3 regions of the Kitasatospora sp. NPDC087315 genome follow, and region 3 is predicted to be linked to each of the others. Evidence: riboswitches for the same ligand, from Rfam matches in the RefSeq annotation. Region 3 holds a riboswitch; each other region holds the start of a gene.
The links. Region 3 has a riboswitch for cyclic di-AMP ahead of ACIO5D_RS14510 (NlpC/P60 family protein). Riboswitches for the same ligand answer to the same signal wherever they lie in the genome.
Positions count from the first base shown of each region.

Region 1: another riboswitch for cyclic di-AMP. It lies ahead of ACIO5D_RS32965 (peptidoglycan DD-metalloendopeptidase family protein); the one in region 3 lies ahead of ACIO5D_RS14510 (NlpC/P60 family protein).
Region 2: another riboswitch for cyclic di-AMP. It lies ahead of ACIO5D_RS02960 (transglycosylase family protein); the one in region 3 lies ahead of ACIO5D_RS14510 (NlpC/P60 family protein).

Region 1 is NZ_JBIUYD010000030.1:37,115-40,069, forward strand. Features, by position in the region: gene ACIO5D_RS32960 (MFS transporter) at 1-1,063, opposite strand, end outside; cyclic di-AMP (ydaO/yuaA leader) riboswitch at 1,459-1,617, shown strand; gene ACIO5D_RS32965 (peptidoglycan DD-metalloendopeptidase family protein) at 1,621-2,589, shown strand; gene ACIO5D_RS32970 (DUF2470 domain-containing protein) at 2,826-2,955, opposite strand, start outside.
Region 2 is NZ_JBIUYD010000002.1:14,016-16,970, reverse strand. Features, by position in the region: gene ACIO5D_RS02960 (transglycosylase family protein) at 142-1,440, opposite strand; cyclic di-AMP (ydaO/yuaA leader) riboswitch at 1,427-1,597, opposite strand; gene ACIO5D_RS02955 (hypothetical protein) at 1,981-2,955, shown strand, end outside.
Region 3 is NZ_JBIUYD010000009.1:9,918-12,872, forward strand. Features, by position in the region: gene ACIO5D_RS14505 (NlpC/P60 family protein) at 1-1,035, shown strand, start outside; cyclic di-AMP (ydaO/yuaA leader) riboswitch at 1,393-1,547, shown strand; gene ACIO5D_RS14510 (NlpC/P60 family protein) at 1,558-2,724, shown strand; gene ACIO5D_RS14515 (NlpC/P60 family protein) at 2,952-2,955, shown strand, end outside.

The DNA of each region.
Region 1 (2,955 bases), on a different contig from region 3:
GCGGCGCGACCAGCAGCACCATCCCGCAGCCCAGCACGGTGACGGCGGGCAGCACGTCCGCCCAGTACGAGGCGCCGGGGCCGATCCGCAGCATCAGCAGCACACCGCCCGCGCAGAGCAGCGGACCCACGGTGAGCGGCAGCCGCGGGCCGATCCGCTTGCCGAGCCGCCCGGCGCGTGCCGACAGGGCCAGCATCAGGACGGTGACCGGGATCAGGGACAGCCCGGAGACCAGCGGGGAGAACCCGGAGACCGTCTGCAACTGCACCACCAGGAGGAAGAACACTCCGCTGAAGGCCGCGTACACGCAGAGGGTGACCAGGTTCACCGCGGTGAACAGCCGGGAGGAGAAGAGGCCGAGCGGCAGCATCGGCTCCGGGCTGCGGCGCTCCACCGAGACGAAGGCCGCCCCCAGCAGCAGGCCGGCCACGCCGGTCACCCAGACGGACGCGGACACCCCTCCACCGGCCGCCGTCAGCGCGTAGGTGATCGCGCCCAGGGTCAGGGCGGCGAGCAGTGCGCCGAGGACGTCGAACCGGCCGGTCGCACTCTCGTCCCGGCTCTCCGGCACATGCCGGGCCGCCACCGCGACCACCAGGACGGCGAGCGGGACGTTCAGCAGGAAGATCCACCGCCAGCCGGGGCCGTCCACCAGCCAGCCGCCGAGGAACGGCCCGACCGCGGCCGACACCCCGCCGAGGCCGGACCAGAGGCCGACCGCCGCCGAGCGGTCGTCCGGGTGGAAGACGGCCTGGAGCATCGCCAGTGAGCCGGGGGTGAGCAGGGCGCCGCCGATGCCCTGCACGGCGCGGGCGATGACCAGCACGCCGATGGTGGGCGCGGCGGCGCAGGCCGCCGAGGCGACGGCGAACCAGACCACGCCGATCAGGAACACCCGGCGGCGGCCGTAGCGGTCGCCGAGCGCGCCGCCGAGCAGGATCAGCCCGGCCAGGGTCAGCAGATAGGCGTTGAGCGTCCATTGCAGGGCGGCGAGGGGGGCGCCCAGATCGGCGCCGATCCGGGGCAGGGCGACGTTCACCACGGTGCCGTCGAGCATCGCCATGCTGGAGCCGAGCACCGTCGCCAGTAGTACCCAGCGACCCTGCGCGGTGCCCAGGCGCAGGGTGCCGGCCTCGGAGGTGGCCACCGCCCGATCGTGCGCCCCGCGGGCCGACGTGACAAGGGTCACCGGGGGGTGTGTCGGCGAATGGCATTCCGTAGGTGATCGCGTGCGTACTGACGCGGATATCGGCGGAGTGTCGCCGGGCGGTCGCTCCAGGTCAATGGATTGTGTGCGTACCGTGCAGCCGATCATTCGGAGTGTCACGACGCCTCGGGGCTTTGTGGTGACTTCACGTGATCGACATTGCTTAGCCCGTACGGATGGGTTTTAGTTCAGCGACCGCCCGGCCACGGCCCGGGCGGCCACCGGGTGGAACGCCTAGTCCTGCCGCTGCCCGGTGGTGCGAACTGAACTCTGTACGGCAGGAGCGGGGGACCCAAAGGTAAGTCGCCGGACCGGAATTCACGGTCCGGCTTGGGGTGAAGCCGCATTGCGGCCGGGCAACTCCAGCCCGAACCCGACAGCTCACCTCGTAGGCGTCGGAGAGGAAATCTTCCATGCCCGCACAGGCTCGTCGTATCGCCCTGCCCCGCGCCGCCCGCATCGGTATCGCCACCGCCGTCACCGGCGCCGCTTTCGCCCTTCCGCTGGTGACCGCGATCAGCGCCCAGGCCCACACCGCGCCGGCCGCGAAGCCCCGGCAGAGCAACTCCTCGACCGCCGACGCCGCCCCGGCCGCCGCCCCGCAGCAGGCCGCCCCGGCCGCCGCGCCGGTCGAGCAGAGCTACCAGGTCGTCGGCGGGGACACCCTGTCGAAGATCGCCGACGCCAAGCAGGTCGAGGGTGGCTGGCAGGCGCTGTACGAGCAGAACCGCTCGGTCGTCGGTGCCAACCCGAACCTGATCTTCCCGGGCCAGAAGCTCGCGCTCGGCGCCAAGGCCGCCGCTCCGGCCGAGGCCGCCAAGCCGGCCGCCCCGGTTGCTCCGGCCGCTCCGGCCGCCGCGCCGAAGCCGGTTCAGACCGCCAAGCCGGTCAAGCCCGCCCCGCAGACCCCGGTCCAGACCAAGATCGAGGTCGCCAAGCCCGCCACCCCGGCCCCGGTTACCGTGGCCGGCGTCGCCAGCTACGTCTCCCCGGTCGCCAGCCCGAAGCTCGGCACCGCCTACGGCGTGGCCGGCTCGATGTGGTCCTCCGGCCACCACACCGGCGCCGACTTCGTCGTCTCCACCGGCACCCCGCTGCGCGCCGTCGCGGGCGGCACCGTGGTGAAGGCCGGCAACGGCGGCGCCTACGGCAACGAGGTCGAGATCAAGCTCGCCGACGGCAAGTACGCCCAGTACGCGCACCTGTCCTCGATCGGCGTCAGGATCGGCCAGACCGTCACCGCCGGCCAGCAGATCGGCCTTTCGGGCGCGACCGGCAACGTGACCGGCCCGCACCTGCACTTCGAGATCCGCACCGGTGCGGGGTACGGCACGGACGTCAACCCGATCGCCTACCTGCGGGCGCACGGCGTCGCCATCTGATCGGGCATCAGAACCACCGCTGGGTGCGGGGCGTACGGCCACTCGGGATGGTCATGTCGGGTGACCGCTCGACCGGGTGATCGCCGCACCGACAGTGGCACCCTGGGCGCGGGACACGCCCAGTCGGCCGGCCCGGCTCGCGAGAAATCCTCTCGCGAGCCGGGCCGGCCGTTTTCGTTTTACGTGACGCCAAGGGAAGTTGACGTCTGGTCAGCCCAGTTGACCGGTGGCCTGGTTCAGATCCGGTGGGCGGGCAGCGCGCGGTGTGCGGCGGTCAGCAGCTGGTGTACCCGGTGGCCGAACTCGTCCGCGTCCCGGGCGGGTTCGGGGAAGACCAGACGGACGTCGCGATGGCCGTGCGGGTGG
Region 2 (2,955 bases), on a different contig from region 3:
CCCGCGTTGACCACCGGTGGCCCCGCCGGTACCCGGCCGGTGCGCGACGGCCGGGGGAGACAGGCCGAGGCCCCCGGGGAGAGCGACCAGACTCTCCCCGGGGGCCTCGGGGTCGGGGGCGTGCCGGGCACGCCCGGCGGGTCAGACCCGGCCGGCGAAGTCCGGGGCCCAGTTGGCGACGGTCTGGGTCCGCACGCCCGAGCTCGGGTTGGCGGCCTCGACGTACTTCCCGCCGCCGATGTAGATCGCGACGTGGTAGACGCCGGAGTCCTTGCCGTTGTTGGACCAGAACAGCAGGTCGCCCGGGAGCAGGCTGTCCAGCGAGACGTGGGTGCTGGCGGCGGCCTGGTCGGCGGCGACGCGCGGGACGGAGACGCCCGCGGCGCGCAGCGCGGCCTGGGTCAGACCGGAGCAGTCCCAGCCGCCGTTGCCGGTGCCGCCGTAGATGTAGGCCTGACCGACCTTCGACTGGGCGAAGGAGACGGCGGCGGCCATGCTGCCGGTGGCGGTCTGCGCCGGGGCCTGGGTCTGCGCCGGGGCGGCGGGCTTGGCGACCGGCTTGGCGGCGGGCTTGGCGGCGGGGGCCTGCGCGGCCGGGGTCTGCGCGGCCGGGGTCTGTGCGGCCGGGGTCTGTGCCTGGGTCTGCGCGGCCGGCTTGCCGGTGGAGGCGCCGGTGGCGCCCTGGCCGGACTGCTGGGCCTGGCCGCCCTTGCCCAGGGCGAGCTGCTGGCCCGGGTAGATGACGTGCGGACCCTGGGTCAGGGTGCCGCGGTTCAGCTCGTACAGCCGCTCCCAGCCGCCCTGGACGTTGTTCTTGTCGGCGATGGAGGAGAGCCAGTCGCCCGCGATGACGGTGTAGTCGGTCGGCTGGGCCTGGCTGCCGCCCTTGGCCTGGGCGGAGTCGGCGGGGGCCTGGCTCTTCGCCGGGGCCGGGGTCTGCGCGGGGGCCTGCGGGGCGGGCTTCGGCGCGGGGGTGGCGGCCGGGGCGGCCGGCTTGGTGGCGGCCGGCTTCGCGGCGGCCGAGGTGTCGACGGCGGCCGGGGTGCCGCCCTTGGTCAGGCCGGCCTTGACGGAGCAGACGGGCCAGGCGCCGGGGCCCTGCGAGGCGAGGACCTTCTCGGCGACCGCGATCTGCTGGTCCTTGGTGGCCAGGTGGGCCTGCGAGGCGTACGCGGTACCGCCGAAGGCGGCCCAGGTGCTGGAGGTGAACTGCAGGCCGCCGTAGAAGCCGTTGCCGGTGTTGATGGCCCAGTTGCCACCGCTCTCGCACTGGGCGACCTTGTCCCAGGTGGCGACCGGGGCGGCGGAGGCGGTGCCGGTGGTGAGGCACGGGACGGTCAGGCCGACACCCGCGACGCCGACGGCGGCGATCAGGCGGCGGGCGCGACGGGGCAGACTGGTGCCGTTGACGGGCAGCATGAAGACGCGATCCTCTCCCACGCCTGCGAGGTGAGCTGTCGGATTCGGGCTGGAGTTGCCCGGCCGCGCCGTGGCGCGGCTTCACCCCTAGCCCTGAACCGGTTTCGGGAACCGGTCCGGGGCGACTTACCTGTGGGTCCCCCGCTCCTGCCGTGGTGCGTTTCTGCGCTGCCAGCACAACCGACGGCAGGACTCGGCGTTGCGGATGGGCTGGGTTCGTGTAGCCACGAACGGGGAGCACGTTAAGCAGACTCCCGTTCAAACCGCAAACATGTGTGATGCCCGTCACGGTTTACGGGTGAGGGGTTGATTGGCTGTCCACCATGATCAGAAATGACCGATTTTCGGCAACGCCCCTGCGGCCGGACCCAACTGCCTGTGCTTCAGGACGTCAGTACCGACGCGGCCGTCCGGCGGGAGGGCTGCGCGGTGATGGCCAAGGACGAGGACCCGCGTGCCGGGCGCCCGACCGTCAGGCCTCGGGGGGTGCACCGCCGGGCAAAACGCCGCAGAGTGGACATATCGCCCGAACGGCCCCGAACTCCCGTACGCCGCCGGACGATGCTGCGCTGGCCGGCGGTCGGCACGGTGTTCGCCGCGGTCGGCGGCGAGGAGATCCTGCGGCGCTCGCTGACCGGGCGGACGCAGCCCGTCGCGGCCACCGGCATGCCCGGTATGCCCGTGGCCCCGGACGGCCCCACCGACGCCGCCGCGGCCCCCGCCGAGGGCGCGGGCATGGACCACCGGCCCGCCGGGCCGCCGCCCGTCGGCACCTCCGGGGCCGGGCCCGCCGCCGCACCGACCGTCGACCTGGCCGGCCGCCGCTGGTCCGACCCGGCCGGCTGGGGCGGTGCGGTACCCGGCCCGCGGAGCGCCGTCCGGATCGCCGACCGGGTGCTCCTCGACACCGATGCCACCGTGGGCTCGCTGCTGGTCGAGCCGACCGGCGTACTCACCTTCGCCGCCGACCGCACCCTCACCCTCGCCTCGGACGGCAACGTCGAGATCCGCGGCACCCTGGCACTCGCCCCCGAGGGCACCGCCGTGCACACCGTCCGCTTCCCGTCCGTGGACGAGCGGCGCTTCCAGGGCGACGGCGCCAAGGTGGTCGACACCGACACCGACACCGACACCGACACCGGGCTCTGGGTGACCGGCGCCGGCTGCCTGCGGCTGGACGGCGCGGCCAAGACCGCCTGGGTCCGCGCCGACCGCGAGCTGCGGGCCGGTGACACCTCCATCGGCCTGGCCGCCGAGCCCACCGGCTGGCTGCCCGGCGACGAACTGGCCGTCACCCCGACCGGCCCGCCCGACGCCGAGGACTTCTCCGCCCGCTACGACCTGGTCACCGTCCGGTCCGTCAGCGGATCCACCGTCACCCTGGCCTCCCCGCTGAAGTACGCCCACCCCCGGGTGACCGCCGGAGGGGGCGTCACCGTCGGCGCCGAACTGCTCAACCTGACCCGCGGCGTCCGGGTCGAGGGCACCGCGAAGGGCCGCGCGCACGTCCACGTCACCGGCTCCCGGCCCGCCGAC
Region 3 (2,955 bases):
GCCTCCCACCGCCGTCCCAAGCAGCCGAGCCGCGCGCGGGTCTCCGTGCTCACCGCTGCCGCTGCGACCGCGGTCGCCCTCTCCGCCCAGGTCGGCGCCCACGCCGCGCCCTCCCCCAAGAAGGAGGACGTGAAGGCGCAGATCGACCAGCTGAACGAGGAGCAGGAGCAGGCGGCCGAGAAGTACAACGGCGCCAAGGAGCGGGCCGACCAGCTGCGCAAGCAGGCGGACCAGCTCCAGGACCAGGTGGCCCGCGGCCAGGACCAGATGACGCAGCTTCAGGCCGGGCTGGCCGAGGTGGCGGGCGAGCAGTACCGCACCGGCGGCATCGACCCGTCCGTGCAGCTGATGCTCTCCTCCGACCCGTCGGGTTACCTGGACAAGGCCTCCAGCGTCCAGCAGGCCAGCTCCAGCCAGTCCGAGGCGCTCAAGGGCCTGCAGGACCAGCAGCGCCGCCTGGACCAGCAGAAGGCCGAGGCGGCCGCCGTCCTCGCCTCCCTGGACAGCACCACCAAGGATCTGAACCAGGCCAAGGCGGACGTCAACCAGAAGCTCAAGGAGGCCCAGACGCTGCTGAACTCGCTCAGCGCGGCCGACCGGGCCGCCCTGAAGGCGCAGCAGCAGCAGGACGACCGGGCCTCGCGCGGCAGCGAGCGCACCGACCTGAGCAGCCTGCCGCAGGCCGGCGGGTACGCCGGGGTGGCCGTCGCCAAGGCGATGAGCAAGCAGGGCTCGCCGTACGTCTGGGGTGCCATCGGGCCGAGCACCTTCGACTGCTCCGGTCTGATGGTCTGGGCGTACAAGCAGGCCAATGTCTCGTTGCCGCGCACCTCGCAGGCGCAGGCCGGCGTCGGCACCCGGGTCCCCTCGCTGGACCAGGCGCAGCCCGGTGACCTGATCATCTACCGCGACGACCGCAGCCATGTCGCGATGTACATCGGCAACGGCATGGTGGTGCACGCGCCGCACACCGGTGACGTGGTGAAGGTGATGAAGGCCGACGCGATGAAGATCAACGCCATCCGCCGGGTCTGACGGTTCGTCGATTGGGGGCAGAAGCCCCCGATCCAGACATTCCCTGATAGGTCGACACGCCCGGCCGGGCCGGCCCGCTGCTGTGATGTGGGACACGCCCCGGTCGGGCGCTCTCGACCCGCATTGTGAGTAATGATCAGCCCCGCGTGCGGTTGTGATCACATTCGGTCATATTCACAAATGAACTTGGGTATTCTTCCGTCTTTTTTCTGACAAGGATTTGAACGGATCACGGTTCTGTTACTAGGGTCATGCCTCGAACCACCGTGCAGTCGATCACCCATCCCGGGTGACGGCGGGGGTTACCGTCGAGTTCGTGAAGCAGCGGGGCAGGTGACTGCCCGACGGGGAGTCCAGCAGTCGGGGACGCTGTGGAGCGGAGCCGGGGAACCAAGTTCCTCCGGGGTGAATCGGCGCCAGGTCGACCGGTGGAACGGTCGGTGAGGCGCCGTAGGGCACGCTTCCGGCCCGAACCCGTCAGCTCACCCGGTAGGCGGACGTAGGAAGAAGGAGTCCGCCTTCGTGGCGTCCCATCGTCGTCCCAAGCCCGCCGGCCGTGCCCGCGTCTCCATCCTGACCGCGGCCGCCGCAGCGGCCGTGGCCCTCTCCGCGCAGTCGGGCGCGCACGCCGACCCGACGCCGACCAAGGATCAGGTCAAGGAGCAGGTCGACAAGCTCAACGAGCAGGCCGAGGTCGCCACCGAGCAGTACAACGGCGCCCAGGCCAAGCAGCAGGAGCTGCAGAAGCAGGTCGGCGAGCTCCAGGACAAGGTGGCCCGCCAGCAGTCGCAGGTGACCGATCTGCAGGGCGGCCTCGCCGAGATCGCCGGCGAGCAGTACCGCAACGGCGGCATATCGCCGACCGTTCAGCTGATGCTCTCCTCCAGCCCGGACAACTTCCTCACCCAGGCCGGCACCCTGACGCAGGCCGGCAGCTCGCAGTCGGGCCAGCTGAAGGAGCTCCAGGAGCAGCAGCGCAGGCTCGACCAGGACCGCACCGAGGCCCAGAACAAGCTCGGCGAGCTGGAGGCCACCACCCAGCAGCTGAAGGCGTCCAAGGAGGAGATCCAGGGCAAGCTGGCCAAGGCCCAGGAACTGCTCAACACGCTGACCGAGCAGGAGCGCGAGGCGCTGCGCGCGGCCGAGGAGAAGGCCGCCGCCGAGGCCAAGGCCAAGGCGGACGCCGCCAAGGCGACCGCGAAGGCCGAGGCCGACCGGGCATCCCGCGACAACGGCCGCGGCGACCTGGGCACCCCGTCCTCCTCGCCCGTCACCAAGCCGTCGGCGTCGTCCACGCCGTCCACGTCGTCCGCGCCCAGCGCCCCGGCCGCCAACGGCTCGCGGGCCGCCGCCGCGATCGCGGCCGCCGAGAGCAAGCTCGGCGCGCCGTACGTCTACGGCGCCACCGGCCCGAACTCCTTCGACTGCTCCGGCCTCACCAGCTGGGCGTACGCCCAGGCGAACGTGTCGCTGCCGCGCACCTCGCAGGCCCAGGCCAACGCCGGCACCCGGATCGGCTCGAACATCGCCAACGCCCAGCCCGGCGACCTGGTGATCTTCTACGGCGACAACCACCACGTGGGCATCTACGTCGGTGGCGGCCAGGTCATCCACGCGCCCAAGCCCGGCGCCTCGGTCCGCTACGAGTCGGCCTCCAACATGCCGGTCTCCACCATCGTGCGGCTCTGACCCCGAGTCAGGCTTTCTCGCAGGCCCGGTCTCCCTCGCGGGAGGCCGGGCCTGCGGCTTTTCCGGCCGGCCGGACGCCTGTCCGATTCAGGGTCAAATATTCGGGTTGGTAGGGGTTTGGACTCGCTCGCCCGGACTCGCTAACGTCTGCCACCGGACACCCGCTTCCAGAGCCGCCCGCACCGGAGCGGCCACAGGCCGGGACGCAGAATTGGAGCCGCAGTCGGATGG